Regions from separate parts of the Streptomyces sp. XD-27 genome, predicted to be linked through region 1. Evidence: predicted binding sites of a transcription regulator. Region 1 holds the regulator's gene; each other region holds the start of a gene.
The links. The regulator HrcA, encoded in region 1, represses chaperone genes, less so after heat shock. The targets are predictions, from matches to a motif close to TTNGCACTCNGNNNNNCNGAGTGCNAA.
Positions count from the first base shown of each region.

Region 2: the regulator HrcA is predicted to act here: its motif matches at 5,416-5,442, upstream of groES (co-chaperone GroES).
Region 3: the regulator HrcA is predicted to act here: its motif matches at 7,836-7,862, upstream of groL (chaperonin GroEL).

Region 1 covers NZ_CP130713.1:2,349,861-2,359,740, reverse strand. Annotated here, with positions in the region: gene hemW (radical SAM family heme chaperone HemW) at 1-945, shown strand, start outside; gene Q3Y56_RS10365 (DUF3097 domain-containing protein) at 1,122-1,946, opposite strand; gene Q3Y56_RS10360 (MBL fold metallo-hydrolase) at 1,993-2,715, opposite strand; gene hrcA (heat-inducible transcriptional repressor HrcA) at 2,943-3,959, shown strand; gene dnaJ (molecular chaperone DnaJ) at 3,960-5,099, shown strand; gene Q3Y56_RS10345 (nitronate monooxygenase) at 5,265-6,353, shown strand; gene Q3Y56_RS10340 (16S rRNA (uracil(1498)-N(3))-methyltransferase) at 6,350-7,093, shown strand; gene Q3Y56_RS10335 (hypothetical protein) at 7,207-7,707, shown strand; gene Q3Y56_RS10330 (histidine triad nucleotide-binding protein) at 7,862-8,221, shown strand; gene Q3Y56_RS10325 (ribonuclease Z) at 8,227-9,168, shown strand; gene Q3Y56_RS10320 (ATP-binding protein) at 9,113-9,568, opposite strand; gene Q3Y56_RS10315 (carbohydrate kinase family protein) at 9,734-9,880, shown strand, end outside.
Region 2 covers NZ_CP130713.1:4,836,207-4,846,086, forward strand. Annotated here, with positions in the region: gene Q3Y56_RS20985 (hypothetical protein) at 1-57, shown strand, start outside; gene Q3Y56_RS20990 (hypothetical protein) at 148-708, opposite strand; gene tsaB (tRNA (adenosine(37)-N6)-threonylcarbamoyltransferase complex dimerization subunit type 1 TsaB) at 901-1,593, shown strand; gene rimI (ribosomal protein S18-alanine N-acetyltransferase) at 1,611-2,183, shown strand; gene tsaD (tRNA (adenosine(37)-N6)-threonylcarbamoyltransferase complex transferase subunit TsaD) at 2,176-3,273, shown strand; gene Q3Y56_RS21010 (hypothetical protein) at 3,270-3,518, shown strand; gene Q3Y56_RS21015 (hypothetical protein) at 3,564-4,130, shown strand; gene Q3Y56_RS21020 (SAM-dependent methyltransferase) at 4,120-5,292, opposite strand; gene groES (co-chaperone GroES) at 5,590-5,898, shown strand; gene groL (chaperonin GroEL) at 6,036-7,664, shown strand; gene Q3Y56_RS21035 (SDR family oxidoreductase) at 7,779-8,561, opposite strand; gene Q3Y56_RS21040 (MOSC domain-containing protein) at 8,610-9,284, opposite strand; gene Q3Y56_RS21045 (LysR family transcriptional regulator) at 9,364-9,880, shown strand, end outside.
Region 3 covers NZ_CP130713.1:3,532,391-3,542,270, forward strand. Annotated here, with positions in the region: gene Q3Y56_RS14985 (Cmx/CmrA family chloramphenicol efflux MFS transporter) at 1-1,002, shown strand, start outside; gene Q3Y56_RS14990 (DUF4031 domain-containing protein) at 1,073-1,372, opposite strand; gene Q3Y56_RS14995 (hypothetical protein) at 1,372-1,743, opposite strand; gene Q3Y56_RS15000 (MurR/RpiR family transcriptional regulator) at 1,808-2,794, shown strand; gene murQ (N-acetylmuramic acid 6-phosphate etherase) at 2,884-3,852, shown strand; gene Q3Y56_RS15010 (LysR family transcriptional regulator) at 3,956-4,795, opposite strand; gene Q3Y56_RS15015 (SDR family oxidoreductase) at 4,901-5,626, shown strand; gene groL (chaperonin GroEL) at 6,086-7,708, opposite strand; gene Q3Y56_RS15025 (cold-shock protein) at 8,017-8,220, opposite strand; gene Q3Y56_RS15030 (MoaD/ThiS family protein) at 8,641-8,916, opposite strand; gene thrC (threonine synthase) at 8,971-9,880, opposite strand, start outside.

The DNA of each region.
Region 1 (9,880 bases):
GGCGGCGGCACCCCCACCCTGCTCCCCGCCGCGGACCTGGGCCGGATGCTCGCCGCCATCAGGGACGAGTTCGGGCTCGCCGACGGGGCGGAGATCACCACCGAGGCCAACCCGGAGTCGGTCGATCCGCGCTACCTCGCCGAGTTGCGGGAGGGCGGGTTCAACCGGGTGTCGTTCGGCATGCAGAGCGCCCGGCAGCACGTGCTGCGCGTGCTGGACCGCACCCACACCCCGGGGCGCCCCGAGGCATGCGTTGCCGAGGCCCGGGCCGCCGGGTTCGACCACGTCAACCTCGATCTCATCTACGGCACGCCGGGGGAGAGCGACGACGACTGGCGGGCCTCCCTGGACGCGGCGCTCGGCGCCGGCCCGGACCACATCTCGGCGTACGCGCTGATCGTCGAGGAGGGCACCCAGCTCGCCCGGCGCATCCGGCGCGGCGAGGTGCCGATGACGGACGACGACGTGCACGCGGACCGGTACCTGATCGCGGACGAGACGCTGTCGGCGGCGGGCTTCCACTGGTACGAGGTGTCGAACTGGGCCACGTCGGAGGCCGGGCGCTGCCGCCACAACGAGCTGTACTGGCGCGGCGCCGACTGGTGGGGCGCGGGCCCCGGCGCGCACAGCCACGTCGGCGGCGTGCGCTGGTGGAACGTGAAACACCCCGGCGCGTACGCGCAGGCCCTGACCGAGGGCCGGTCACCGGGCGCGGGCCGCGAGGTCCTGCGCGAGGAGGACCGGCGCGTGGAGCGGATCCTGCTGGAGCTGCGGCTGGTGGACGGCTGCCCGCTGGATCTGCTGGCCCCGGCGGGCGCCGAGGCCGCCGCGCGGGCGCTGGCGGACGGGCTGCTGGAGCGGGGCCCGTACGAGGCGGGTCGCGCGGTGCTGACGCTGCGCGGGCGGCTCCTGGCGGACGCGGTGGTCCGGGACCTGGTGGACTGACTTCTCCTCTACCCGCCCCTTCCCGATTTCGTCCTCAATCGCCGGACGGGCTCGATTTTCGAGCCCGTCTGGGGGTACCTCCCGGACGAAGTCTGGGGGAGATTGAGGACCGGGGTCCGGGGCGGAGCCCCGGTTGTGGGAAGGGGCGGGTAGGGGAAAGAACCGTCGGAGGCGGATCAGGCCGGCGCCGTCACGAAATCGATCAGTTCCTCCACCCGCCCCAGCAGCGCGGGCTCGAGGTCCCTATAGGTGCGCACCGAGCCCAGGATCCGCTGCCAAGCAGCCCCCGTGTTCTCCGGCCACCCCAGCGCCCGGCACACCCCCGTCTTCCAGTCCTGCCCGCGGGGGACCGACGGCCACGCCGGGATGCCCAGCGACGACGGCTTGACGGCCTCCCACACGTCCACGTACGGGTGACCGACCACCAGCACGTCGTCGCCCGTCACCTCCGCCGCGATCCGCGATTCCTTCGAGCCGGGTACCAGGTGGTCCACCAGGACGCCCAGCCGCGCGTCCGGGCCGGGGGCGAACGCGTCCACGATCGCCGGGAGGTCGTCGACGCCCTCCAGGTACTCGACCACCACCCCCTCGACGCGCAGGTCGTCGCCCCACACCTTCTCGACCAGCTCGGCGTCGTGCCGGCCCTCCACATAGATGCGGCCCGCACGGGCCACCCGCGCCCGCATGCCGGGGACCGCGATGGAGCCGGAGGCGGTCAGCCGGGGGCCGGTGCGGGCGGGAGCCGCCGGGCGGACGAGGGTGACCACGCGGCCCTCCAGCAGGAAGCCACGCGGCTCCATCGGGAAGACCCGGTGCTTGCCGAATCGGTCCTCCAGCGTCACCGTCGGGCCCTGCGCGGTCTTCTCGCACCGGATCACCGCGCCGCAGAAGCCCGTGGTGACCTCCTCGACCACGAGGTCGGGCTCCGCGGGCACCTCGGGCACGGGCGCCTTCCGCTTCCACGGAGGGGTGAGATCGGGGTTGTACTCTCTGCTGCGCACCGGCCGACGATACGAAGAAATGGCAGGTCGTGGCTACGAGGCGGGGCTACGACACGCCGAAACGCGCCGCCAGCCCCGCGCGCTGGGCGCGGACGAAACCGGCGTCCACCACGGCCCCGTGCCCCGGCACGTACACCGCGTCCTCGCCGCCGAGCGCGAGCAGCCGGTCCAGCGCGGCGGGCCACCGGCCCGGCACCGCGTCCCGCCCGGCCTGCGGTTCCCCCGACTCCTCGACCAGGTCGCCGCAGAAGACCACCTCGGGCGGGCCGGGCACCAGCACGGCGAGATCGTGACCGCTGTGGGCCGGGCCGACGTTGGCCAGCAGGACCCGCCGCCCGCCGCCGAGGTCGACGGTGAGCTCCCCGCAGACCGTGTGCTGCGGCCGTACGAGCAGGTCCGCGGCCTCGGCCGCGTCATCGGCGGCGACACCGTGCCGTACCGCGTCCGCGCGCAGCTCGTCCCGCTCGCGCGCCAGCAGGTCGTCCAGGCCGACCGCCCCGTACACCTCGCAGCCCGCGAAGGCGGCCGTACCCAGCACATGGTCGAAGTGCGGGTGGGTGAGCACGATGTGGGTGGGGCGGCGGCCGAAGAGCGCGGTCACCTCGCGGCGGATCCGAACACCCTCGGCGAGCGTGGCGCCGGTGTCCACCACCAGCAGCCCGTCCTCGCCGGCGATGGCGCCCGTCGTCGCGTCCCAGACCGGCAGCCGCCGCCGGGCGACGCCCGGCGCCAGCCGCTCCCAGCCGACCGGTTCCCCGTTGCTGTCCATATGTCAGACGCTAGCGCGCGATGTCAGGCGGCAGCGCGCGGCGGCCCGGCCCAGGGGAGGCCCGGGCGGGTGCGCTCGCGGTCCGGTGTGGTTATCCACAGGGCCGTGACGGGCCTTGCCCAGGCCGTGGCACCCGGCCGTACACTGGCTCAGGAAGATCTGGCACTCATGACAGCTGAGTGCCAGGAGACAAGGCCCGGGAATCGGCCGGACTGGAGGTGTGCGCGATGCTGAGTGAACGCAGACTCGAGGTGCTGCGCGCCATCGTCCAGGACTACGTGGGCACGGAGGAGCCGGTCGGCTCCAAGGCGCTCACGGAGCGGCACCGACTCGGCGTCTCACCGGCCACCGTACGCAACGACATGGCCGCCCTGGAGGACGAGGGGTTCATCGCCCAGCCGCACACCAGCGCGGGCCGGATCCCCACCGACAAGGGCTACCGCCTCTTCGTGGACAGGCTCGCGGGCGTCAAGCCGCTGTCCCCGGCGGAGCGGCGCGCCATCCAGAACTTCCTGGACGGCGCGGTCGACCTGGACGACGTGGTGAGCCGCACGGTGCGGCTGCTGGCGCAGCTGACCCGGCAGGTCGCCGTCGTGCAGTATCCGTCGCTGACCCGTTCCACGGTGCGGCACGTGGAGCTGCTCGCGCTCGCGCCCGCCCGGGTCATGCTGGTGCTGATCACGGACACCGGCCGGGTGGAGCAGCGCATGGTGGACTGCCCGGCGCCCGTCGGGGAGACGTCGCTGGCCGATCTGCGGGCCCGGCTGAACAGCCGGGTCGTGGGACGGCGCTTCTCGGACGTTCCGCAGCTGGTGCAGGACCTGCCCGAGTCCTTCGAGGCGGACGACCGGGGCACGGTCTCCGCCGTGCTCGCCACGCTGCTGGAGACCCTGGTCGAGGAGACCGAAGAGCGGCTGATGATCGGCGGCACCGCCAACCTCACGCGCTTCGGACATGACTTTCCTCTCACCATCCGGCCTGTTCTGGAGGCGCTGGAGGAGCAGGTCGTGCTCCTCAAGTTGCTCGGCGAGGCCAAGGATTCGGGCATGACCGTACGCATCGGGCACGAGAACGCCCATGAAGGGCTGAACTCCACGTCCGTCGTCGCGGTCGGCTACGGTTCGGGCGACGAGGCGGTCGCCAAACTCGGCGTGGTCGGACCGACCCGCATGGACTACCCCGGAACGATGGGAGCGGTACGCGCAGTGGCACGTTACGTCGGACAGATCCTGGCGGAGTCGTAAGTGGCGACTGACTACTACGCGGTCCTGGGCGTGCGGCGCGATGCCTCGCAGGACGAGATCAAGAAAGCGTTCCGGCGGCTGGCGCGCGAGCTGCACCCGGATGTGAACCCGGACCCGAAGACCCAGGAGCGGTTCAAGGAGATCAACGCCGCTTACGAGGTCCTGTCCGATCCGCAGAAGAAGCAGGTCTACGACCTCGGCGGCGACCCCCTGTCCAGCACGGGCGGCGCGGGCGCGGGTGCCGGCGGCTTCGGCGCGGGCTTCGGGAACTTCTCCGACATCATGGACGCGTTCTTCGGGACCGCGTCGCAGCGCGGACCCCGCTCCAGGACGCGGCGCGGCCAGGACGCCATGATCCGGCTCGAGGTCGAGCTGAACGAGGCGGCCTTCGGCACCACCAAGGACATCCAGGTCGACACGGCCGTGGTCTGCACGACCTGTAGTGGTGAGGGCGCGGCCCCCGGTACCTCGGCCCAGACCTGCGACATGTGCCGCGGCCGCGGTGAGGTCTCCCAGGTGACGCGGTCCTTCCTGGGCCAGGTCATGACCTCCCGACCGTGCCCGCAGTGCCAGGGCTTCGGCACCGTGGTGCCGACCCCGTGCCCGGAGTGCGCGGGCGACGGGCGGGTGCGCTCCCGGCGCACGCTCACGGTCAAGATCCCCGCGGGCGTCGACAACGGCACCCGGATCCAGCTCGCCGGGGAAGGCGAGGTCGGCCCCGGCGGCGGCCCGGCCGGCGACCTGTACGTGGAGATCCACGAGCTGCCGCACCCGGTCTTCCAGCGCCGCGGCGACGATCTGCACTGCACGGTCACCATCCCGATGACGGCGGCGGCGCTCGGTACGAAGGTGCCGCTGGAGACGCTGGACGGCCTGGAGGAGGTCGACATCCGGCCCGGCACCCAGTCCGGCCAGTCGATCCCGCTCCACCAGCGCGGCGTCACGCATCTGCGCGGCGGCGGCCGAGGCGACCTGATCGTGCACGTCGAGGTGCAGACCCCGACCAAGCTCGACCCGGAGCAGGAGGAACTGCTGCGCCGGCTGTCGAAGCTGCGGGGCGAGGAGCGCCCCATGGGTGAATTCAAGCCAGGGCAGCAGGGGCTGTTCTCGCGCTTGAAGGACGCCTTCAACGGACGCTAGCGCGGGTTCAACGGACGCTGGCGCGGGCTCCCGCCGCGCTCCCCTTGATCGCCCCCGGACCGGGTCCGGGGGCGAATAGGGCGAACCGGTGCCTGACCGGCCGTCGGGCGCCGACGCGCCCGAGGCCAGTACTGCTCGGTGCGGCCGACGTGACACGATGTGTTCATGTCCTCCGCGCTGACCGATCTCTTTCGGTATCCGATCGTGCAGGCCCCCATGGCGGGTGGCGCCTCCTGCCCCAAGCTCGCCGCAGCCGTCTCCGATGCCGGTGCCCTCGGCTTCCTCGCCGCGGGCTACAAGACGCCGGAGGCGATGTACCAGGAGATCAAACAGCTCCGCGGGCTCACCGACCGTCCCTTCGGCGTGAACCTGTTCATGCCGCAGCCGCTCACGGCCGACCCGGCCGCCGTCGAGGTCTACAAGGAGCAGCTCGCCGGCGAGGCGTCCTGGTACGACACCCCGCTCGGCGACCCCGACTCGGGCGCCGACGACGCCTACGAGGTCAAGCTCGCCATCCTGCTGGACGACCCCGTTCCGGTGGTCTCGTTCACCTTCGGCTGCCCCTCGCGGGCGGTCTTCGACGCGTTCGCCAACGCGGGCACCCGTACGGTCGTCACCGTCACCTCGCCCGCCGAGGCCCAGGCCGCCCAGTGGGCCGGCGCCGACGCCGTCTGCGTACAGGGCATCGAGGCGGGCGGCCACCAGGGGACCCACCGCGACGACCCGCAGTCCGACTGCGCCGGCGCGGGCCTGGGACTGCTGTCCCTGCTCAGCACCGTCCGCGAGACCGTGCAGATCCCGGTCATCGCCGCCGGCGGGCTGATGCGCGGAGCGCAGATCGCCGCAGTGCTGGCGGCGGGCGCGACCGCCGCCCAGCTGGGCACCGCCTTCCTCGTCTGCTCCGAGTCCGGCGCCCACGCGCTCCACAAGCGGGCGATGACGGACCCGCTGTTCGGCCGGACCGAACTGACCCGCGCCTTCTCGGGCCGCCCGGCCCGCGGCCTGGTCAACCGCTTCATGCGCGAACACGGCCCGTACGCGCCCGCCGCCTACCCCCAGGTGCACCACCTCACCTCCGGACTGCGCAAGGCGGCGGCCAAGGCCGGCGACCCGCAGGGCATGGCGCTGTGGGCCGGGCAGGGCCACCGGCTGGCCCGCGAGATGTCCGCGGGCCGCCTGGTCGAGGTGCTGGCGGCCGAACTGGACCAGGCGGTGGCAGGCGTCGCGCAGCCGCGGGGCGGTGTGGTGTCGTGACCGCGCCCGTCTTCGTGGTGGAGACCGTGCCGGGCGCCGGTGAGTTCGTCCTGGACGGGCCCGAGGGGCGGCACGCCGTCTCGGTGCGCCGGCTGCGCCCCGGTGAGGAGATCGTCCTGACCGACGGGAACGGCGGCTGGGCCGAGGCGGTGGTGCTCTTCGCCGAGGGCAAGGACCGGCTGGTGGTCCAGGTGACCCGCCGGACCGTCGAGGACGAGCCGGCGCCGCGGATCACCGTCGTCCAGGCGCTGCCCAAGGGCGACCGGGGCGAGTTGGCCGTGGAGACGATGACCGAGACCGGCGTCGACGCCATCGTGCCCTGGGCGGCGTCCCGCTGCGTCACCCAGTGGCGCGGCGACCGCGGCGCCAAGTCGCTGGCCAAGTGGCGCAGTACGGCGCGGGAGGCGGGCAAGCAGTCCCGCCGGGTGCGGTTCCCCGAGGTCGCGGACGCGATGACCACCAAGCAGGTCGCCGCGCTGCTCGCCCAGGCGGACTTCGCCGCCGTCCTGCACGAGGACCGCGCCGCGGGCGGCGCGCCGCTGGCCACCGCCGAACTCCCCGCCGACGGCGACATCGTGCTGGTCGTGGGGCCCGAAGGCGGGGTCTCACCCGAGGAGTTGGCGCTCTTCGCCGAGGCGGGCGCGAAGCCGTACCGGCTGGGGGCGAGCGTGCTGCGCACCTCGACGGCGGGCACGGCGGCGACGGCACTGCTGCTGGGCCGTACGGGCCGCTGGTCCTGAGCCGGGCCGAACCCTGAGCCGGGCCGCTGGTCCTGAGTCCGGCCGCATCCGCGTCCTGAGCCTGGCCGAAGACGCTCTTTCCCGCCGCCACCACCGATGGCAGCCTGATCGCCATGGGGGTATGGAGGACTCTGCGGCGGCGCGGTGCGCGGCTGCCCGTGATCGCGGCGGTCGTCGTGACCGTCGGCGCTCTGTCGGCGTGCGAGGGCGATTCCGACCGGGGGCTCAGCGCGGTCCGCGCGGCCTACACCACGGACCGGGTCGCCACCAAGGCGCTGGAGAAGGGCGGCATCGACGTGCGCTGGATGAGGTGCACCGGTGACGCGAAGGGCGAAGAGAAGCGCAGATCCGGTAAGCACACCTCGCGGCCCCCGGTCCGCGAGGTGTCCGTCGACTGCGAGGGCCTGGCCGGGAAGAAGCGCAGAGCCGACATCCGGGTCACCGGCACCGTCACCTTCGTGCGCGAAGGCCGGTGCGTGAAGGGCGATCTGACGGGGAAGGTGGCGGGCCGCCAGGTCTTCCACGCGAAGGTGATCGGCGACTGCGACAAGGACCCCGACCGGGACAACGATCGCCGCCCGACCAAGCACGCCTCCTACCCCGTGCGCCTCTGACAGCGCCGCCGCGCCGCCCGGGCCGTCCCGAGCCGGCCCGGGCGGCGGCCGGTGCCCACGATCCGGTCAGGCCACGCCGTGGGCGCGCCATGATCCACGACGTCCCGGTAGCATCCGTCACCGTAGGAGCCGACGACCCGGGAGGAGCCCACCGGTGGCGGGAGAACCGCAGGCCGACTGCCTGTTCTGCAAGATCGTGGCGAGAGAGGTGCCGGCGGACGTGGTCCGTGAGACCGAGACCACTCTCGCCTTCCGCGACATAAACCCGCAGGCGCCCACCCACGTGCTGGTGATCCCCAAGGTGCACCACCCGGACGCCGCCACCCTGGCGGCCGCGGAACCCACCATCGCGGCGGACGTCCTGCGCGAGGCCGGTGAGGTCGCCAGCGAGGAGAAGGTCGACGGCACCGGCTTCCGGATCATCTTCAACACCGGTTCCGGCGCGGGCCAGACCGTCTTCCACGCCCATGCCCACGTCCTCGGCGGACGCGGCTTCAACTGGCCGCCCGGGTAACTCCGTTGTCCGTACGAGAACTGGTCGTCCTGGGCACCGCCAGCCAGGTCCCCACCCGGCACCGCAACCACAACGGCTATCTGCTGCGCTGGGACGGCCAGGGCATCCTCTTCGACCCCGGTGAGGGCACCCAGCGCCAGATGCTGCGGGCCGGGGTCGCCGCGCACGACATCCACCGCATCTGCGTCACGCACTTCCACGGCGACCACTCGCTTGGCCTGGCCGGGGTGATCCAGCGCATCAACCTCGACCGGGTGCCGCACCTGGTGACCGCCCACTACCCGGCGAGCGGGCGGAGGTTCTTCCACCGGCTGCGGTACGCCACCGCCTACCGGGAGACGGTCGACGTGGCCGAGCACCCGGTGACGGAGGACGGCACGCTGGCCGAGACCCCCGGCTACGTCCTCGAGGCCCGCAAGCTCTCCCATCCGGTCGAGTCCTACGGCTACCGGCTCATCGAGCCGGACGGCCGCCGGATGCTGCCGGAGGCCCTGGTCGAGTACGGCATCGCGGGTCCGGCCGTCGGCCGCCTCCAGCGCACCGGGGCGGTCGAGGCCGCCGGGCGCACGGTCACCCTCGACGAGGTCAGCGAGGTGCGGCGCGGCCAGCGGTTCGCGTTCGTGATGGACACCCGGCTCTGCGCGGGCGTCCACGGCCTGGCCGAGGACTGCGACCTGCTGGTCATCGAGTCCACCTTCCTGGACGAGGACGAGGCGCTCGCCGTCGAGCACGGCCACCTCACGGCCGGCCAGGCCGCCTCGGTCGCGGTGCGGGCGGGCGTACGGCACCTGGTGCTGACCCACTTCTCGCAGCGCTACGGCGACCCCGCCGAGTTCGAGCGCCAGGCGCGCGCGGCGGGCTTCGACGGCGAACTCACCGTCGCCCGCGACCTCATGCGGGTCCCGCTGCCCAAGCGTCGTCCGGCTCCTCCTCCGGCAGGCGGGTGACGAGGAAGGACACCACCTTCCCCGTCGGCGTGGGCTCGGAGCGCAGCTCGGCCACCATCGCCTGGAGCAGGATCAGCCCGCGGCCGGTCTCGGCGTCCCACGCGACCTCGGCCGGGACCGCCATCCGCGGGCTGTCGTCGTGGACCTCCACGACCACGCCCTCGGGGCGCTCGGCCAGGGTCAGGCTGCACCGCACGCCGTGGCCCACGTGCTTGTGGACGTTGGTCAGCAGCTCGCTGATGCCCTGGGCGACGACCTGGCGTGTCTGTTTGGGATGGCCCCACTGGCGCAGCCGCTCGTTCGCCTGCCGCCGCACGTGCTGGATCTCCTCCGGGTGCGCGGTCACCGTCGTCACGCTGACCCGCTGCCCGCAAGAGCTCAGCGCCGTCTGCTCTGCCAATGGGAACCCTTCGCGCGGGGTGTTCGGGGGTCACAGAGTGGACCGCAAAGCCCCTGGTGCGCAAGCGTGTTGAGCGACACAGGTGACATGCTGGCGTCACACTGAACACACGGCGCGTCACGATGATGAAGGATGAGAGTCCAAGGAACGATCCGGGAGCGCACGGTGACCACACACGACGGCCAGCAGCCCACCGCCGACGGTGCCCTCGTCGACCCGCTGGCCACCCTCAGGACGCCCGCGGACCCGCCCTGCGACGTCTACCTGACCGGCACGGTCTTCCTGGACATCATCTTCACCGGGCTGGACTCC
Region 2 (9,880 bases), 2.5 Mb from region 1:
CAGTCGGAGCCGGTCGACGAGTGCCGCGACCACGACGAGGAACGGGACGCCGCGTAAGGCTTGCATGCGTGACGCTGACGCCGTGTAACGCCGACGCCGGGTCACGCTGACGAGCGGTTCGCGCGCAGCGACGGCTGCCGGGACCGGTTACGGGACGACGACGACCTTGGTCTCGTTCGTCGCGAAGTCCCACATCGCCGAGCCGTCCTCACGGCTCTGCCGGATGCCGCCCGTCCTCTTCCGCGCGTTCGGATTGGGTGTCGAGCCGTCCAGCGCCGAGCTGAACCCGAACACTATCCCGCTCGCCTGGTGGAAGATCACGACGTGCTCGACCTGCACCCCGTCCGAGCCGACCAGGCCCGCCGACCGCGAGGTGACGCCGTACGCGCCGGGCTCCGGGTCCACCGAGCTGGGCGCGACCTTGAAGCTGCGCAGCGGCCGCTCGTCCGCGCCGACCAGCCACACCCGCTTCGCCTCCAGCGCGTAGACCACGCGCCGGCCGGTGCCCGAGTCGGCGGGCACCTTCTTCGGGTCCCGCCCTTCCTTCTCCTTGCCGCCCTCCTTGGGGCCGCTGCTGCGGGAGTCCGAGCGGGTCTGGGTGGGATGGTCCGGGGCGGTCGCGTTGGCCTGGTACGCCAGGAAGCCGACGGCGGCTATCGCCGCCGCGGTGAGTGCGGCCACGGCGGTCCCGGTGCTGCTGCGTGCCACGGCTGTGCCACCTTTCGTATGACCGTATTCCCGTATCCCGCGTCCCGTCACCGCGACCGTAGCACTCCACCCCTTGCGGTTCCGGTCCTCAAGTGCCGGACGGGCCGGAAAATCCAGCCCGTTGGGGTCGCCCGGACGGCCGTGGGGGAGAGGGCGGGACCGGCGGCCCGCCGGGCGCCGTAGGCTGGTCCCGTGCTGCTGCTCGCCCTTGATACCGCCACCCCCGCCGTCACCGCCGCCCTCCACGACGGCACGCAGGTCGTCGCCGAGTCGAGTCGGACCGACGCCCGGCGCCACGGCGAGCTGCTGCTGCCCGCCGTGGACCGCGTCCTGCGGACGACGGGGCACACCCTGGCCGAGGTGACCGGCGTCGTCGTCGGCGTCGGGCCCGGCCCCTACACCGGGCTGCGCGTCGGCCTGGTCACGGCCGCCACCTTCGGGGCGGCGCTCGGCGTCCCCGTCCACGGGCTGTGCTCGCTGGACGGCATCGCGTACGCCGCCGGGCAGGCGGGCCTGACCGGGCCGTTCGTCGTCGCGACGGACGCGCGCCGCAAGGAGGTGTACTGGGCGCGGTACGACGACCCGCGCACGCGCGCCACCGAGCCCGCCGTGGACCGCCCCGCCGAGATCGCCGGGAGATTCCCCGGGATCGCCGAGCTGCCCGCCGTCGGCGCGGGCGCGCTGCTGTACCCGGACGCCTTCGGCGAGGTCCCCGCGGGCATGCCCGAACACCAGTCGGCGGCCGCGCTGGCCGCTCTGGCGGCGGAGAAGCTGGCCGCCGGGGAGTCGGTGGCGTCGGGCGGCTTCCTGCCGGACCGCCCGCTGTACCTGCGCCGCCCCGACGCCCAGGTGCCCGCCAACTACAAGGTGGTCACCCCGAAGTGACCGTCGTACTGCGCGAGATGCGCTGGTGGGACATCGAACCGGTGCTGGTGCTCGAACACGACCTGTTCCCCGAGGACGCCTGGTCGCGCGGCATGTTCTGGTCCGACCTGGCCCACGCCCGCGGCCCGGACGCGAACCGCCGCTACGTCGTCGCGGAGGAGATCGCCGACAAGGAGGCCGAGGACGGGGAGGCCCGCATCGTCGGCTACGCCGGGCTCTCCGCGATCGACGGCACCGGCGACGTGCTGACCATCGGCGCCGCCCGCGACCACTGGGGTACGGGCCTGGGCGCCCGGCTCCTGACCGCCCTGCTCCAGGCCGCGACCGCCTTCGAGTGCCATGAGGTGCTGCTGGAGGTGCGCGTGGACAACACCCGCGCGCAGCGCCTCTACGAGCGCTTCGGCTTCGAGCCGATCGGCTTCCGCAAGGGCTACTACCAGCCGGGGAACGTGGACGCCCTGGTGATGCGGCTGACGACCGCCGCCACGCCCGGCCCCACCTCCGCCGCCACGCCCGGCGCCCCCTCCGGCACCACGCCCGGTCCCACCCCAGGAACGCACGGAACACAAGGAACCCACACCCATGGCTGACGAACCTCTCGTTCTCGGCATCGAGACCTCCTGCGACGAGACCGGCGTCGGCATCGTGCGCGGCCACACTTTGCTCGCCGACGCCGTCGCCTCCAGCGTCGACGAGCACGCGCGCTTCGGCGGCGTGGTCCCCGAGGTCGCCTCCCGCGCGCATCTGGAGGCGATGGTCCCCACCATCCAGCGCGCCCTGAAGGAAGCCGGGGTCGCCGCCTCCGACCTGGACGGCATCGCGGTGACCGCGGGCCCCGGGCTCGCGGGCGCCCTGCTGGTCGGCGTCTCGGCGGCCAAGGCGTACGCGTACGCGCTGGGCAAGCCGCTGTACGGGGTGAACCACCTGGCGTCGCACATCTGCGTCGACCAGCTCGAACACGGCGCGCTGCCCGAGCCGACGATGGCGCTGCTGGTCAGCGGCGGCCACTCGTCCCTGCTGCTGGCCCCGGACATCACCAGCGACGTCCGCCCCCTCGGCTCCACCATCGACGACGCGGCGGGCGAGGCGTTCGACAAGATCGCCCGGGTGCTGAACCTCGGCTTCCCCGGCGGCCCCGTCATCGACCGGATCGCGCGCGAGGGCGACCCGGCCGCGATCGCCTTCCCGCGCGGCCTGACCGGTCCGCGCGACCCGGCGTACGACTTCTCCTTCTCCGGCCTCAAGACGGCGGTGGCACGCTGGATCGAGGCCAAGCGGGCGGCGGGCGAGGACGTGCCCGTGGCCGACGTCTCCGCGTCCTTCCAGGAGGCGGTCGTGGACGTGCTCACCCGCAAGGCCGTCCGCGCCTGCAAGGACAACGGCGTCGACCACCTCATGATCGGCGGCGGCGTGGCGGCCAACTCCCGGCTGCGGGCGATGGCGGAACGGCGCTGCGAGGACGCGGGCATCACGCTGCGCGTGCCGCGGCCGAAGCTGTGCACGGACAACGGGGCGATGGTGGCGGCGCTCGGCGCGGAGATGGTGGCCCGTAACCGGCCCGCGTCGTCGTGGGACCTGTCGGCGGACTCGTCGCTGCCGGTGACCGACCCCCACGTCCCCGGCCACGAGCACGATCACGACCACTTCCATGAGCTCAGCAAGGACAACCTCTACTCATGACCGTCGCGCTGATGTGGGAGGCGCGCGCGGCGCAGGGCCGGGGCGTGGAGCTGCTGGAGTGGGCCAGGCGGCAGGAGCTGGCCCCCGCCCCGTCGCGCCGTGAGACGTTCCGCGCGCCCGAGGACCGCGTGCTGGTCGTCACCTGGTGGGACGCCGCGTACGACGCCGAGCTCCCGGAGCTCCCGGAACCCCCCGAGGACCTGGCCCGCCGGGCCGTGCACCGCTGGCGGTTCGAGCAGGTCTGACGCCCCACCCGCGGGTGCCCCCGGGCCGGGGTGGACACTTGAACGGTGACCGCCCCCCTGATCGAGCCCGCACCGCGACCCCCCGCCGCGCCGCAGCCACCGGAGCTGCCGCAGCTGGCGCGGAGATACCTGGCCCCGGGCCGGGCCCTGGGCCTGTGGCTGCTGACGGCCCTGCTGGTCCTGGGCTGCGTCCTGGCCGTGCCGGGCTTCGGCTACATGGCGGAAGGCGAGCCGTTCGGCGTCGTCGTCGGCGCGGTGCTGCTGGGCATCGCCCTGGCGCTGACCGTCCCCTCGGTCCTCATACTGGCCGACGGGATACGCGAGGAGGCCGACGCCAGGGACCGCCTGCACGACGAGGCCGCGGCAGGTGACGCGGTGGCGGTCACCGCCTGGCACACCCCCGCCCGCGCGCTCTTCTGGTTCCTGCCGTCCCTGGTGCTGTGCTGCGCGGGCCTCGCCCTGGCCGGCACCCTGGTCGTCTCCGGATCCGGTTCCGACGCGATGTACCCCGCGGTCCTGGCCATCACCGGCATACTCACCACCACAGGAGCCCTGGGCCTGCTCAAGTCGGTCGACTACTACCGCCTGGTGGCCCGCCGCCTCACCGGCTGACCGGGTGCCCCAGCAGCATGGTCGGCGCGCCCGCGACACGGGTCAGGATGACCGTGCAGGAGTTCGGTCCCGCCGGCTTCAGCTTCCTGCGCAGCTCCTCCGGCTCCACCGCCGACCCGCGCTTCTTCACCGTCACCACGCCCACGCCGCGCTCCCGCAGCAGCGCCTTCAGCCGCTTGACGTTGAACGGCAGCACGTCGGTGATCTCGTAGGCCGACGCGTACGGGGTCGGCGTCAGCTCGTCCGCCGTCACGTACGCGATCGTGGCGTCGATCAGCCCGCCGCCGACCTCCTCCGCCACCTCGGCGACCAGATGCGCGCGGATCACGGCGCCGTCCGGCTCGTACAGGTAGCGGCCCACGGGGCGCACGTCCGGGTCGGGCAGGCCGCGGCCGGTGAGCGACACGCCCTGGGGCAGCAGCGTCGCCCGGCGCACGCCCGGCTCGGCGCCGAACCACAGCACGGCCTCCTTCACGTCCCCGCCGTCCGAGATCCACTCCGCCTCGGCGTCGTCGGGGATCGCCTCGTGCGGGATGCCGGGCGCGATCTTGATGGCGCCGAAGTCGACCGCGCGGGCTGTTTCCACGGCCCAGGACAGCGGTGGGGAGTACGCCTCCGGGTCGAAGATCCGGCCCCGGCCGCCGCGCCGGGCGGGGTCGATGAACACGGCCTCGTAAGCCGTGGCGTCCGCGTACGCCGTGACATCCGCGCAGACGGCGTGCAGCAGCTCGGAGACCCCGAGCGCCTCGGCGTTCGCCCGTACGACCGCGCAGGTCAGCGGGTCGCGGTCGACGGCGGGGACGACGAAGCCGCGCGCGGCGAGCGCGAGGGCGTCGCCGCCGATGCCGCAGCACAGGTCGAGGACCTCCACCGGCCCGTGGTCGGCGAAGCGCTCGGCGCGGTACCGGGCCACCGACGCGCGCGTGGACTGCTCCACCCCGTCGGGGGTGAAGTACATGCGGTACGCGTCCGCGCCGAACTTCGCCTCCGCGCGCTGTCGCAGCCGCGCCTGGGTCAGCGCCGCCGAGACCAGCTCGGCCGGGTGGTCGCGGCGCAGCCGGGTGGCGGTGGCCAGCTCGCGGGCCGGGTCGTAGTCCCGGAGCGCGGCCAGCAGCTCCTGCCCCTCGGGGGAGAGCAGTCGGTCGAAGGCGTCAACATCCACTCCCTCATTCTCCCCGTCCGGAACCCGGCCGCGGACCGGGCCGTTTCCCTGGGGAACGGGGCACGAGGAGTCGGCTGCGGCGTGCGCAGGGGGGCGCGCGGCGACGCCGACGCGCCCGGCGGGTTGGCACTCTAGTTGACTGAGTGCTAACCGCGTCCTAGTCTCAGGGCTGGCACTCCGCACCAGGGAGTGCCAACACAGCGACGGGCAGATCCGGCACCCGCGACGACGGATCGACCTGGTCGCCACCTCTAGATCAGTTAACCCCGTGAGATCTCCGAAGGGGGAGGTCGGATCGTGACGACCACCAGCTCCAAGGTTGCCATCAAGCCGCTTGAGGACCGCATCGTGGTCCAGCCGCTCGACGCCGAGCAGACCACGGCCTCCGGCCTGGTCATTCCGGACACCGCCAAGGAGAAGCCCCAGGAGGGCGCTGTCCTGGCCGTGGGCCCGGGCCGCTTCGAGAACGGCGAGCGCCTGCCGCTCGACGTCAAGGTCGGCGATGTCGTGCTCTACAGCAAGTACGGCGGCACCGAGGTGAAGTACGAAGGCGACGAGTACCTCGTCCTCTCGGCCCGCGACGTGCTCGCGATCATCGAGAAGTAATTCACCGAAGTTTGCTTTTGAAGTGCGCCCCTGGTTCCCGCTCTGACACGGACGGGGCAGGGGCGCAGTTCGTTTCGCGCGATGGCGGCCGCTGCCAGGGCGGCCGGGGATCGCAACGAGAGGACTGAATCGCTCCCATGGCGAAGATTCTGAAGTTCGACGAGGACGCCCGTCGTGCCCTTGAGCGCGGCGTCAACAAGCTTGCCGACACCGTGAAGGTGACGATCGGCCCCAAGGGCCGCAACGTCGTCATCGACAAGAAGTTCGGCGCCCCGACCATCACCAACGACGGCGTCACCATCGCCCGCGAGGTCGAGGTCGAGGACCCGTACGAGAACCTGGGCGCCCAGCTCGTCAAGGAGGTGGCGACTAAGACCAACGACATCGCGGGTGACGGCACCACCACCGCCACCGTGCTGGCCCAGGCGCTGGTCCGCGAGGGCCTGCGCAACGTCGCCGCGGGCGCCTCCCCGGCCGCCCTGAAGAAGGGCATCGACGCCGCCGTCAAGGCCGTCTCCGAGGACCTCCTCGCGACCGCCCGCCCGATCGACGAGAAGTCCGACATCGCCGCCGTCGCCGCGCTGTCCGCCCAGGACCAGCAGGTCGGCGAGCTGATCGCCGAGGCGATCGACAAGGTCGGCAAGGACGGTGTCATCACCGTCGAGGAGTCCAACACCTTCGGCCTGGAGCTGGACTTCACCGAGGGCATGGCCTTCGACAAGGGCTACCTCTCGCCGTACTTCGTCACCGACCAGGAGCGCCTCGAGGCCGTCCTCGACGACCCGTACATCCTGATCCACCAGGGCAAGATCTCCTCCATCCAGGACCTGCTGCCGCTGCTGGAGAAGGTCATCCAGGCCGGTGGCTCCAAGCCGCTGCTGATCATCGCCGAGGACGTCGACGGCGAGGCGCTGTCCACGCTGGTCGTCAACAAGATCCGCGGCACCTTCAACGCGGTGGCCGTCAAGGCCCCGGGCTTCGGCGACCGCCGCAAGGCGATCCTCGGTGACATCGCCACCCTCACGGGTGCCACCGTCATCGCCGAGGAGGTCGGCCTCAAGCTCGACCAGGCCGGTCTGGACGTGCTGGGCACCGCCCGCCGTGTCACCGTCACCAAGGACGACACCACCATCGTCGACGGTGCGGGCAACACGGACGACGTGCAGGGCCGGGTCGCGCAGATCAAGGCCGAGATCGAGGCCACGGACTCCGACTGGGACCGCGAGAAGCTCCAGGAGCGCCTCGCGAAGCTGGCCGGCGGCGTCTCCGTGATCCGCGTCGGTGCCGCCACCGAGGTGGAGCTCAAGGAGAAGAAGCACCGCCTGGAGGACGCCATCTCCGCGACGCGCGCCGCGATCGAGGAGGGCATCGTCTCCGGCGGTGGCTCCGCGCTGGTGCACGCCGTCAAGGTGCTGGAGGGCAACCTCGGCCTGTCCGGCGACGAGGCCACCGGTGTCGCGGTGGTCCGCCGCGCCGCGGTCGAGCCGCTGCGCTGGATCGCCGAGAACGCCGGCCTCGAGGGCTACGTGATCACCGCCAAGGTGGCCGAGCTGGCCAAGGGCGAGGGCTTCAACGCCGCCACCGGCGAGTACGGCGACCTGGTGAAGGCCGGCGTCATCGACCCGGTCAAGGTCACCCGCTCCGCGCTGGAGAACGCTGCGTCCATCGCCTCCCTGCTGCTCACCACCGAGACGCTCGTGGTCGAGAAGCCGGCGGAGGAGGAGGCCGAGGCGGGCCACGGCCACGGTCACGGCCACGCGCACTAGTTCTCGGGTCCTCGCGCCCTGACCTCGAGTCAGGGCCCGTACGACACGGCTGAGGCCCGGCCTCCCTTTCCGGGAGGTCGGGCCTCAGCCGTTTCCGGGCCGGGCTGCCGTGGGCTACTTCTCGTTCCGGTTGCCGTAGTAGCGGCCGTGGTTGGGCGACAGCCGGGGCATCGCACCGCGCGGCGCCATCTTGAACATGCCCAGCATCGCCTTGTACCGCAGAGCCGGGACGGACAGCGCCTTGCCCTTCGCGAAGTCCTTGAGTGCGGCCGAGACGACCTGCTCCGGTTCCAGCCACATCCAGTTCGGCACCTCGGCCATGACCATCCCGGCCCGCTCGTGGAACTGCGTCCGCACGTAGCCGGGACACACCGCCATCATCCGCACCCCGCGCGCCTTGAAGTCCGCGGGCGCACCCAGCATGAACTGCACGATCCATGCCTTGCTGGCCCCGTACGTACCGCGCGGCAGGAACGCACCGGTGGACGCGACGCTGATGACCCCGCCGTTCCCGCGTTCCTTCATCGGGTCGACGGCCGCCGTCGTCAGCCGCAGCACCGCCTCGCAGTGCACCTTGAGCATTCTCAGCTCGTCCGTCAGGGGGACGTCGAGATAGGTGCCGCGGTTGGCGTAGCCCGCGTTGTTCACCAGCAGGTCGACCGGGCGCTTGGTGTCCCCCAGCCGCTTCTCGACCGCGGTGATCCCGTCGTCCTCGGCCAGGTCGGCGCGGAGCACCTCCGCCTCCACGCGGTGCCGGTCGTGCAGCTCGGCGGCCTGCTCCCGGAGCTGCTGCTCGCGGCGCGCGACGAGCACCAGGTCGTACCCGTCGGACGCCAGACGGCGCGCGAAGGCGGCGCCGATACCCGAAGTCGATCCCGTGATCAGTGCAGTCGTCATAAAACGCACGCTAACCACAGCGGTGGCGACCGGCATCCGGAAGCCGCGTCAGACCTCCGGGTGAGCCCCGTACTTGGCCACGTACTCCCGGGCCTTCTCCAGCGCCTCGGGGTGCAGTGAGGAACCGGCCGCGAGGACCCTCGGCAGCAGCGTCCGCTCCGTTGTCTCCGCGCGGAACAGGAAGGACACCGTCACCTCGTGGTCCGGCCGGTGCACGATCTCGACCGGGTCCCCGGCCCGGATCTCGCCCGGCTCGACGACCCGCAGATACGCGCCGGGCGCGGCCGCCTGGGTGAACCGCTTCATCCAGCCGCTCTCGCCGAGCCAGCCCGCGAACGTACGGCACGGGATGCGCGGCGAGGTGATCTCCAGGATCACATCGCGGCCGATCCGCCAGCGCTCGCCGATCAGCGCGCTGTTCACGTCCAGTCCGAGGGTGGTGAGGTTCTCGCCGAACACGCCGTTGGGCAGCTCGCGCCCCAGGGCCTTCTCCCAGTCGTCCAGGTCCTCGCGGGCGAAGGCGTACACGGCCTGGTCGTCCCCGCCGTGGTGGCGCAGGTCGCACACCGCGTCTCCCGCGACGCCGCTGCCGGCCGTCCCCTTGGGGCCGGGCGCGGCCACCGCCACCGAACGGGTGACCGGGCGCTTGTCGATGCCGGTGAACTCGATGCTGGTGTAGTCGGCGGAGTGCGGGCGGCCGAGGTTCACAGAGAGCAGCTGCATAGGAGCACGGTAAGGGACCCGGGCCAAAGGGTCGACCGAGATTTCGCCGCTGACTCCAAGCACGGCTTATGCTCGATGCGTGATCGAGGCTCGTCATCTCCGGGTGCTGCGCGCTGTGGCCGCCACCGGCTCCTTCTCCGCCGCGGCGCGGGAACTGGGCTGCACACAACCCGCCGTCAGCCAGCAGATGAAGGCCCTGGAGCAGTCCGTCGGCACGCCGCTGCTGGTGCGTACGGGCCGCGCGATGCGGCCGACGGAGGCGGGCGAGGCGCTCGTGCGGCACGCGGCGGGCATCCTCGCCGGACTGACCGCCGCCGAGGAGGAGGTCGCGGCGCTCGCCGGGCTGCGGGCGGGCCGGGTCCGGCTGGCCTCCTTCCCCAGCGGCAGCTCGACGCTGGTGCCCTGCGCGCTGGCCGGGATGCGGGCCGCGCACCCCGGCACCCGGGTCTCGCTGGTCGAGGCCGAACCGCCGCGTTCGGCGGAGATGCTGCGGGCCGGCGACTGCGAGATCGCCCTCGCCTTCCGGTACCCGGAGGTGCGCGGATCGGATCCGGCGGCGGAGGCGGAGTGGGACGACCTGGTGGTGCGCCCGCTGC
Region 3 (9,880 bases), 1.2 Mb from region 1:
GGGCAGGTGGCCGGGGCGCTGGCCCCGACGTACGCGGTGCTGTTCGCGTCGCGGGTCGTCAGCGCGCTCGCGTGTGCCGGGTTCTGGGCCGTCGGCGCGGCGGTCGCCGTGTCGCTGGTGCCGCCGACCTCGCGGGCGCGGGCCATGGCGGTGATGGTCGGCGGGCTGAGCATCGCGAACATCGCGGGGGTGCCCGCGGGCGCGCTGCTCGGGCAGCACGCGGGGTGGCGGGCCGCGTTCTGGGCGGTGGCCGCGCTGTCCGTGCTCGGCCTCGTCGGTGTGGCGGCGCTCGTCCCCCGTACGGAGGTACCCACCGGCGAGGACCGGCCGCGGCTCCGGGCCGAGCTGCGGATCTACCGCGACCCGCAGGTGTGGCTCGCGCTGGCCACCACCGCGCTCAACGCCGCGGCCGTCTTCTCGCTCTTCTCCTACCTCGCGCCACTGCTGACCGATGTCGCCGGGCTGGCCGAGAGCTGGGTGCCGACCGTGCTCGCGCTCTTCGGCGTCGGCGCGCTGATCGGTACGGCACTGGGCGGGCGGATCGCCGACGCCCGTCCCTTCGGCACGATGTACGGGGGCATCGCGGCCACCGCCGCCGTGCTGGCCCTCCTCGCCCTGGCCGCGCGCCACGCCGTGCCGGCGGTGGGCCTGTCGCTGCTGCTCGGGGTCGCCGCGTTCACCACGGCGCCCGCGCTCAACGCCCGGATGTTCAACGTCGCCGGTGCCGCGCCCACCCTCGCCGGTGCGACCACCACCTCCGCCTTCAACATCGGCAACACGCTCGGGCCGTGGCTCGGCGGCCTGGTCATCGGGGCGGGCTGGGGTTACCCGGCGGTGGCCTGGACGTCCGCCGCGCTCGCCGCGGCCGCGATCGGCACGACCGCCCTCGCCTCCCGGCTGCACCGGCGCACGGAGGCAGCCACCACCTCCCAGGCGCCGACGGCCACCTCCCAGGCACCGGCGGCCGCTTCCCCGGCGCCGGCGGCGGTCCCCGTGCGGTGACGTACGCGGCCGCGGTAAGGCACACCGTCACCGTGACGTACGCGGTTACGGTCACCTACGCGGCCGCGGCTCAGCCGTGCCCCGGCTCCTCCGGAGACTCGCCGTTCGGCCGCTGGTAGCGCGGCCGCCGCAGGCCCGCCGAGACCAGCTTCCGGACCAGCTCCCTGCTCTCGACCTCCACCGCCCCCGCGCGCACCGCTTCCCCGTACAGCTCGCTCGGTACGTCGTAGTGGTCCCGCTCGAAGCCCCGGCGCGGGGCCCCGATGCGGTCGGCGAAGGCGTGCAGTTCCTCGTACGAGACGTCGCTGACCAGGTGCGACCACATCCGGCCGTGGCCCGGCCAGACGGGAGGGTCGATGTAGCAGACCATCAGCTGTTCACCATCCCGGGTGCGGCGCCCAGCGAGCCGACCCGGGCCACCGCGACCGCCGTTTTCCCGCACACCCAGTGCGGGTCGGGCCCCAGCTCCGGTTCGACGTCCAGCGCGTGCGGGTCGCCGCCTTCCACACACACCGGGCACAGCGGCCAGCGCCCGTACCGCTCCAGCAGGGCGTCCTGAACGTCCTGGGCCACCAGGCCCGCCACATACGCGGCGCCCTCAGGCCACTGCTCGACCCACCACCGGCGGTGCGCTATCGCGTCCTCGACCAGCGAGACGATGTCGGCCTGGGCGACCTGGCCCGCCGCGAGGTCGGCGAGCACCAGGGCCCGCGCCGCGTGCAGTGCCTGTTCCAGCTCCATACAGATCATTGTCACGCGGCTCGGCGGGTTGACGCCCCCCGAAGTCCGAAAATACTTTTCATAGATGGCCAGTCCTCTGAAGGAAACTTTCCCTCAGGCGGGTGCCGCCCCGCCCGCTGCCTCCGCCGCGACCCGCACTGCCGCCGCGACCCCCGCTGCCGCCGCTCCCCCCACGCCACCCGCCGCGCTCGCCGCCAAAGTCCGCACCCTCGCCCCCTCCATGACCCGCTCCATGCAGCGCGTCGCCGAAGCCGTGGCCGGCGATCCGGCCGGGTGCGCCGCACTCACCGTCACCGGCCTGGCCGCGCGCACCGGCACCAGCGAGGCCACGGTGGTCCGCACCGCCCGGCTGCTGGGCTACCCCGGCTACCGCGACCTGCGCCTGGCGCTGGCCGCCCTCGCCGCCCAGCAGGCGGCCGGGCGGGCCCCCGCCGTCACCGCCGACATCGCGGTCGACGACCCGATCGCCGACGTGGTCGCCAAGCTCGCCGAGGAAGAACGGCAGTGCCTCGCCGACACCGCCGCCGTCCTCGACACCGGCCAGCTCGAAGCCGCCGTCACCGCACTCGCCGCCGCTCGCCGGATCGACGTGTACGGCATCGGCGCCTCCCACCTCGTCGGCCAGGACCTCGTACAGAAGCTGCTGCGCATCGGGTTGATCGCGCACGCGCCCGGCGACCCGCACCTGGCGGTCACCAACGCCGTCCAGCTGCGCGCCGGGGACGTGGCCGTCGCCATCACCCACTCCGGCCGCACCACCGACGTCATCGAACCGCTGCGCGTCGCCTTCGAGCACGGCGCCACGACGGTGGCGATCACCGGGCGCCCGGACGGCGAGGTGGCCGCCTACGCGGACCACGTCCTGACCACCTCCACCGCCCGCGAGAGCGAGCTGCGCCCGGCCGCCATGTCCAGCCGGACCAGCCAGCTGCTGGTGGTGGACTGCCTGTTCATCGGGGTCGCGCAACGGACGTACGAGTCCGCGGCCCCCGCCCTGTCCGCCTCCTACGAGGCGCTGGCCCACCGGCACGTCCCCCGTACCCGCCGCTGACCCCCGACAGACAGCACCGGAACGACAGACCGCACCGGACCCGTACCGCCGCTGACACCTTCAACAGCACCGGAGAGAGCCGCCGCGTCATGCCTGCCACCCCCACCCCCACCCCCGACCACCACGACCTGCGCACCCAGCTCGACGCCCTGACCACCGAGGCGTTCCGACCCGAACTGGCCGACATCGACCGCCTGGAGACGGTCGAGATCGCCCGCATCATGAACGCCGAGGACGCGGGCGTGCCCGCCGCCGTCGCCGCCCAGCTGCCGCGGATCGCCGCCGCCATCGACGGCACCGCCGCCCGGATGGCGGACGGCGGACGGCTGCTCTACGCGGGCGCGGGCACCGCGGGGCGGCTCGGCGTCCTCGACGCGAGCGAGTGCCCGCCCACCTTCAACACCACCCCCGGCCAGGTCCAGGGGCTCATCGCGGGCGGCCCCGAGGCCATGGTCACCTCGGTCGAGGGCGCGGAGGACAGCAAGAAGCTGGCCGCCGCCGACCTCGACGCCGTGGCCGTCACCGCGCGCGACACCGTCGTCGGGGTCTCCGCCTCCGGCCGCACGCCGTACGCCGTCGGCGCGGTCGAGCACGCCCGGCGCCGGGGCGCGCTGACCATCGGGCTGTCCTGCAACGCGGGCTCGGCGCTGGCCGCGGCCGCCGACCACGGCATCGAGATCGTCGTCGGGCCCGAGCTGCTCACCGGCTCCACCCGGCTCAAGGCCGGCACGGCCCAGAAGCTCGTCCTCAACATGCTCTCGACCATCACCATGATCCGGCTGGGCAAGACCTACGGGAACCTGATGGTCGACGTACGGGCCTCCAACGACAAGCTGCGGGCCCGCTCCCGGCGGATCGTCCGCCTCGCCACGGGCGCGGACGACAAGATCATCGAGGGCGCCCTCACCGCCACCGACGGCGAGGTCAAACCGGCCATCCTCACGATCCTCGCGGACGTGGACGCCGCGACGGCGAACCGCCTGCTGGCCGACTCCCAGGGCCATCTGCGTGCGGCGCTGGCGGCGGCCGGGGCGGCGGGGACGGCCGCGGACCGCTGAACACCCCAGGCCGCTGCCCCCCTACCCCCATATCGATCACGGTAGGGGATCTTTGGCACCCACGTTTGACACCGATCCTCCGGCTACCCGCTCTTGCCGTTGGCTAGAGGCGTGTCGCGGTGCGGACGAGGTCGGCGACGGCTTTGGATCTGCTGTGTGGTGGCCAGGCGATGACGGTCGTGACAGCCGGTGCGTCCGGCACCGGCACCGTCGCATGATCGTCGCGCAGGTGGGCTCGGAGGGACTCGGGCACGACCGCGCAGGCCCGTCCGAGCGCGATCAGCTGGAACAGCTGGGTGTGGTCGCGCACCTGCGGGCCAGGTCCGTCCGGATAGCCCCCGCCCCGTCGAGGCCAGCGTGGCAGGGGCAGGTCCGTCAGGGTGGTGACCTCGGCTATCGACATATGGGGTCGGTTGGCCAAGGGGTGCCCCGCGGGCAGGACCACGACCTGCTGTTCGGTGTGCAGGTCCTCGGTGTCGAGTCCGGCCGTCGTGTCGAAGGGCCGCTGGAGCAGAGCAACGTCGGCACGCCCGTCGCGCAGCAGCCTTTCCTGCTCGCCGGGCCCGCACAGCATCACCTCGACGGCGACCGCGCCGGGCTCGGCGGCGTAGGCGTCCAGCAGCTTCGACAACAGTTCGCTGGACGCTCCGGCTTTCGTGGCCAGCACCACACCGGGCGGTTCGGCAGCTGCGCGGCGGGTGCGGCGCTCGGCGGCTTCGACCGCGTCGAGTGCGGCCCGGGCCTCCCGCAGAAGCACCGACCCGGCCTCGGTCAAGGCGACTGCGCGAGCAGTGCGGTGCAGCAGAACCACTCCGAGCCGCCGCTCGAGCTGCTGGATCGCCCGCGACAGCGGTGGTTGCGCCATGGCGAGCCGCTGCGCCGCCCGCCCGAAGTGCAACTCCTCCGCGACGGCGACGAAGTATCGTAGCTCCCGCGTCTCCACCGCGTCATCGTATCCGGCGCTCACCACGACCGATATCCGTGCGGTATCACCGCCCACCCAGTCGGTCTTGGACGTCCCACCCGAGTCCGCACCACGCTTGATGACGTGAGTGAACAGACGATCGCGCTGGTGACCGGTGCGAACAAGGGAATCGGATACGAGATCGCGGCGGGCCTGGGCTCCCTCGGCTGGCGAATCGGCGTGGGCGCGCGGGATCAACAGCGCCGCGACACCGCGGTGGAGAAGCTGCGCGCAGCCGGGACCGACGCGTTCGGCGTTCCGCTCGACGTGACAGACGACGCAAGTGTGGCCGCCGCGGCCGAGCTGATTGCCGACCGCGCCGGAGGGCTCGACGTCCTGGTCAACAACGCCGCGATCACCGGCGGTATGCCGCAGACGCCCACCACGGTCGATCCCGCGACCGTACGAGTCGTCGTGGAAACCAACGTGATCGGGGTCATCCGCGTCACCAACGCGATGCTGCCCATGCTGCGCGGCTCGGCATCGCCGCGGATCGTGAACATGTCCAGCAGCGTCGGCTCGCTCATCCTGCAGACCACGCCCGCCATCGACATGGGCCCGATTCCCGCTGCGTACTTGGCGTCCAAGACCTTCCTCAACGCCGTCACCGTCCAATATGCCAAGGAACTGAGCGACACCAACATCCTGATCAACTCCGGCTGTCCCGGCTTCACCGCCACCGACCTCAACGGCTTCCAGGGCGTCCGCACTCCCCACCAGGGCGCGGCGATCGCGATTCACCTCGCGACCCTGCCCGACGACGGACCGACCGGCGGATTCTTCGACGACGGTGGAACAGTGCCCTGGTGACAGGCTCACCGGCCCCTGGTAGTCCAGCGGGCGGGTGGCCGGCCGGCTCTTGTCGCGCGGCGCGTGGGATCACGACGGGGTCCGGGACGACGTGCGGGGCGGCGTTCGTGGACCGCGAGCTGTACGTTCCGCGGTCCTGGGCGGACGACCCGGCCCGGTGCGCCGCGGCCGGCCTGCCCGAGTACTGCTGGCAGACCCGCAGCGCCGGGGCCGGTGCCAAGGGACCGCGCTGGTATCAGTGGGCGTACCTGCACCTGGACGAGAGATCGCGCACCTGCTCGCCGTCGCCGAATGACAAATCTCGAACGTCAGCTGGAGTACTGGACCACGGAAGCGTCCCAGGCCGCTGGACCCCCGGACCACGGAAGCATCCCAGGTCGCAGAAACGCCACTGGGGCGGCATCCTCCACGAGGATGCCGCCCCAGGGCTTGCTCAGGACGTAGACCGACAGATGTCGATCAGAAGTCCATGTCACCGCCCGGCATGCCGCCCGGAGCGGCCGCGGCGGCCTTCTCCGGCTTGTCGGCGATGACGGCCTCGGTGGTGAGGAACAGCGCGGCGATCGACGCGGCGTTCTGCAGCGCGGAGCGGGTCACCTTGGCCGGGTCGATGATGCCCTCGGCGATCATGTCCACGTACTCACCGGTCGCGGCGTTCAGGCCGTGGCCGACAGCGAGGTTGCGGACCTTCTCCACGACGACGCCGCCCTCGAGACCACCGTTGACGGCGATCTGCTTCAGCGGGGCCTCCAGGGCCAGCTTCACGGCGTTGGCACCGGTGGCCTCGTCGCCGTCCAGCTCCAGCTTCTCGAAGACCTGGGACGCCTGGAGCAGGGCCACGCCACCACCGGCGACGATGCCCTCCTCGACGGCGGCCTTGGCGTTGCGCACCGCGTCCTCGATGCGGTGCTTGCGCTCCTTGAGCTCCACCTCGGTGGCGGCGCCGGCCTTGATGACGGCCACGCCGCCGGCCAGCTTCGCGAGGCGCTCCTGGAGCTTCTCGCGGTCGTAGTCCGAGTCGGAGTTCTCGATCTCGGCGCGGATCTGGTTCACGCGGCCCTGCACCTGGTCGGCGTCACCGGCGCCGTCCACGATGGTGGTCTCGTCCTTGGTGACGGTGACCTTGCGGGCGCGGCCGAGCAGGTCGATGCCGGCGCTCTCCAGCTTGAGGCCGACCTCCTCGGAGATCACGGTGCCACCGGTGAGGATGGCGATGTCGCCGAGCATGGCCTTGCGGCGGTCGCCGAAGCCCGGGGCCTTGACGGCGACGGACTTGAAGGTGCCGCGGATCTTGTTGACGACCAGGGTCGCCAGGGCCTCGCCCTCGATGTCCTCGGCGATGATCAGCAGCGGCTTGCCGGACTGCATGACCTTCTCCAGCAGCGGCAGGAGGTCCTTCACGCTGGAGATCTTGGAGTTGACGATCAGGATGTACGGGTCGTCCAGGGACGCCTCCATACGCTCCATGTCCGTCGCGAAGTACGGGGAGATGTAGCCCTTGTCGAAGCGCATGCCCTCGGTGAGCTCCAGCTCGAGACCGAAGGTCTGCGACTCCTCGACGGTGATGACGCCTTCCTTGCCGACCTTGTCCATGGCCTCGGCGATGAGCTCGCCGATCTGGGTGTCGGCGGCGGAGATGGAGGCGGTGGAGGCGATCTGCTCCTTGGTCTCCACGTCCTTGGCCTGCTCCAGCAGGGCGGCGGAGACGGCCTCGACGGCCTTCTCGATACCGCGCTTGAGGGCCATCGGGTTGGCGCCCGCGGCGACGTTGCGGAGGCCCTCCTTGACCAGCGCCTGGGCGAGGACGGTCGCGGTCGTCGTGCCGTCACCGGCGACGTCGTCCGTCTTCTTCGCGACCTCCTTGACCAGCTCGGCGCCGATCTTCTCGTACGGGTCCTCGAGCTCGATCTCCTTGGCGATGGAGACACCATCGTTGGTGATCGTGGGGGCGCCCCACTTCTTCTCGAGGACGACGTTGCGGCCCTTGGGGCCGAGGGTCACCTTGACGGCGTCCGCGAGCTGGTTCATGCCGCGCTCGAGGCCTCGCCGCGCCTCCTCGTCGAACGCGATGATCTTGGCCATAGAAGTGGTCCTCCCAGGACTGGGGTGGATTGCTCCGGACCGCGCTGGCGCCCGCGACGGACGGCCTGCCTGCCCCTGCGGTTCCTTGCCCCGCCGGGCCTGCGGGCCTCACCGACCCGGTCCATAGTTGTCACTCTCACTGCCAGAGTGCTAACGCCAATGATTAGCACTCGCCCCCCGAGAGTGCAAGCCAATCGGGGGCGGACGCCCCGCCCGGGCGACCCGCTCCGGGAACGCGGAAGGGCCCGCGCTCCCCTGGAAGCGCGGGCCCTTCCGTACGCTGACGTCAGCGGTCTGCGTCTCGGCGTTCAGGCCGACAACCGGACCATGTCCGCCTGCGGCCCCTTCTGGCCCTGCGAGATCTCGAACTCAACTCGCTGGCCCTCCTCAAGGGTGCGGTAGCCGTCCATCTGGATCGCGCTGTAGTGGACGAACACATCCGCACCACCGTCGACCGCGATGAAGCCGTACCCCTTCTCCGCGTTGAACCACTTGACGGTGCCCTGAGCCATTCCTAACTCCCCTATTACTGGCCCTTGCACAGGACCGCACTCCGCGGACCCGGGTCAGACCTCACCCCCACGGTCAGTGGGAGGTGTGCGCCGGAACGCGTCGACCGCCGCTGAATGTATCTGTCCCAATGCCCAGCGCAACAGGTCAATCGGACGAGAATTCAGGACGCGGGCGAACGTTGATATGTGGAGAATTCCGGGAGATCCAGGGCAAGTCGGGCCGGACATGACGCACCAACCCGGCAATTCGCGCTCACCATTCGCGCACAACTTGACGAGTTCTCATATGCGATCGGCACGGTGCCGGACGAGGATTCGCGCACAGCGTATCGCGGTTCAGAACGCGGAATCACCCCGTCCGCTTTTATCAGGACGGGGTGATTCCGTATGTGTGCTGTTAAGAGACGCGGCGAACGGTCGTCAGCCTCCGGCGACGGCCGGGATGATGGAGACCCCGGCGCCGTCCGGCGTGGGCGCCTCCAGGCCGCCCTCGAAGCGCACGTCGTCGTCGTTCACGTAGACGTTGACGAAGCGGCGCAGCCTGCCCTGGTCGTCCAGGACGCGGGCGGCGATGCCCGGGTGGCTCTCCTCCAGCGACGCGATGACCTCGGCCAGGTTCGCGCCCTCGGCGGTCACCTCGGCCTGCCCTCCGGTGTACGTGCGGAGGATGGTGGGGATGCGGACGTTGACACTCATGCGGGGCACCTTCGGTGAGAACGGGTTGGCGGCGGACTTCGGGCCGGGCGGACGTCAGGCCAGGCCGGCGGCGCGGAACGCGTCCAGGCTCGGGCGGATCGTCGCCGTCGGGCCGGTGGTCGGGGCCACGGCGTCCAGCGTCTTGAGGCCGTCGCCGGTGTTCAGGACCACGGTGGTCAGCGCCGGGTCGAGCTGACCGGTCTCGATGAGCTTGCGCGTCACGCCGACGGTCACCCCGCCCGCGGTCTCCGCGAAGATGCCCTCCGTGCGGGCCAGCAGCTTGATGGCGTCGACGATCTGCTCGTCGGTCACGTCCTCCACCGCGCCGCCGGTACGGCGCGCGATGTCCAGCACGTACGGGCCGTCCGCCGGGTTGCCGATGGCCAGCGACTTGGCGATCGTGGCGGGCTTGACCGGCCGTACGACGTCATGGCCGTCCTTGAAGGCGCGCGAGACCGGGGAGCAGCCCTCGGCCTGGGCGCCGAAGATCTTGTACGGCTTGTCGGCGACCAGCCCGAGCTGGATCAGCTCCTTGAGGCCCTTGTCGATCTTGGTGAGCTGGGAGCCGGAGGCGATCGGGATGACGATCTGGTCGGGCAGCTCCCAGCCGAGCTGCTCGCAGATCTCGTAGGCCAGGGTCTTGGAGCCCTCGCCGTAGTACGGGCGCAGGTTGACGTTGACGAAGCCCCAGCCCTCGCCGAGCGGGTCGCCGATCAGCTCCGAGCAGAAGCGGTTCACGTCGTCGTACGTGCCCTCGATGCCGACCAGGTCACCGCCGTAGACGGCGGCCATGACGACCTTGCCCGCCTCCAGGTCGTGCGGGATGAACACGCAGGAGCGGAACCCGGCGCGGGCGGCGGCGGCGCCGACGGCGCCGGCCAGGTTGCCGGTGGAGGAGCAGGACAGGGTGGTGAAGCCGAAGGCGCGGGCGGCCTCGACGGCGATGGCCACGACCCGGTCCTTG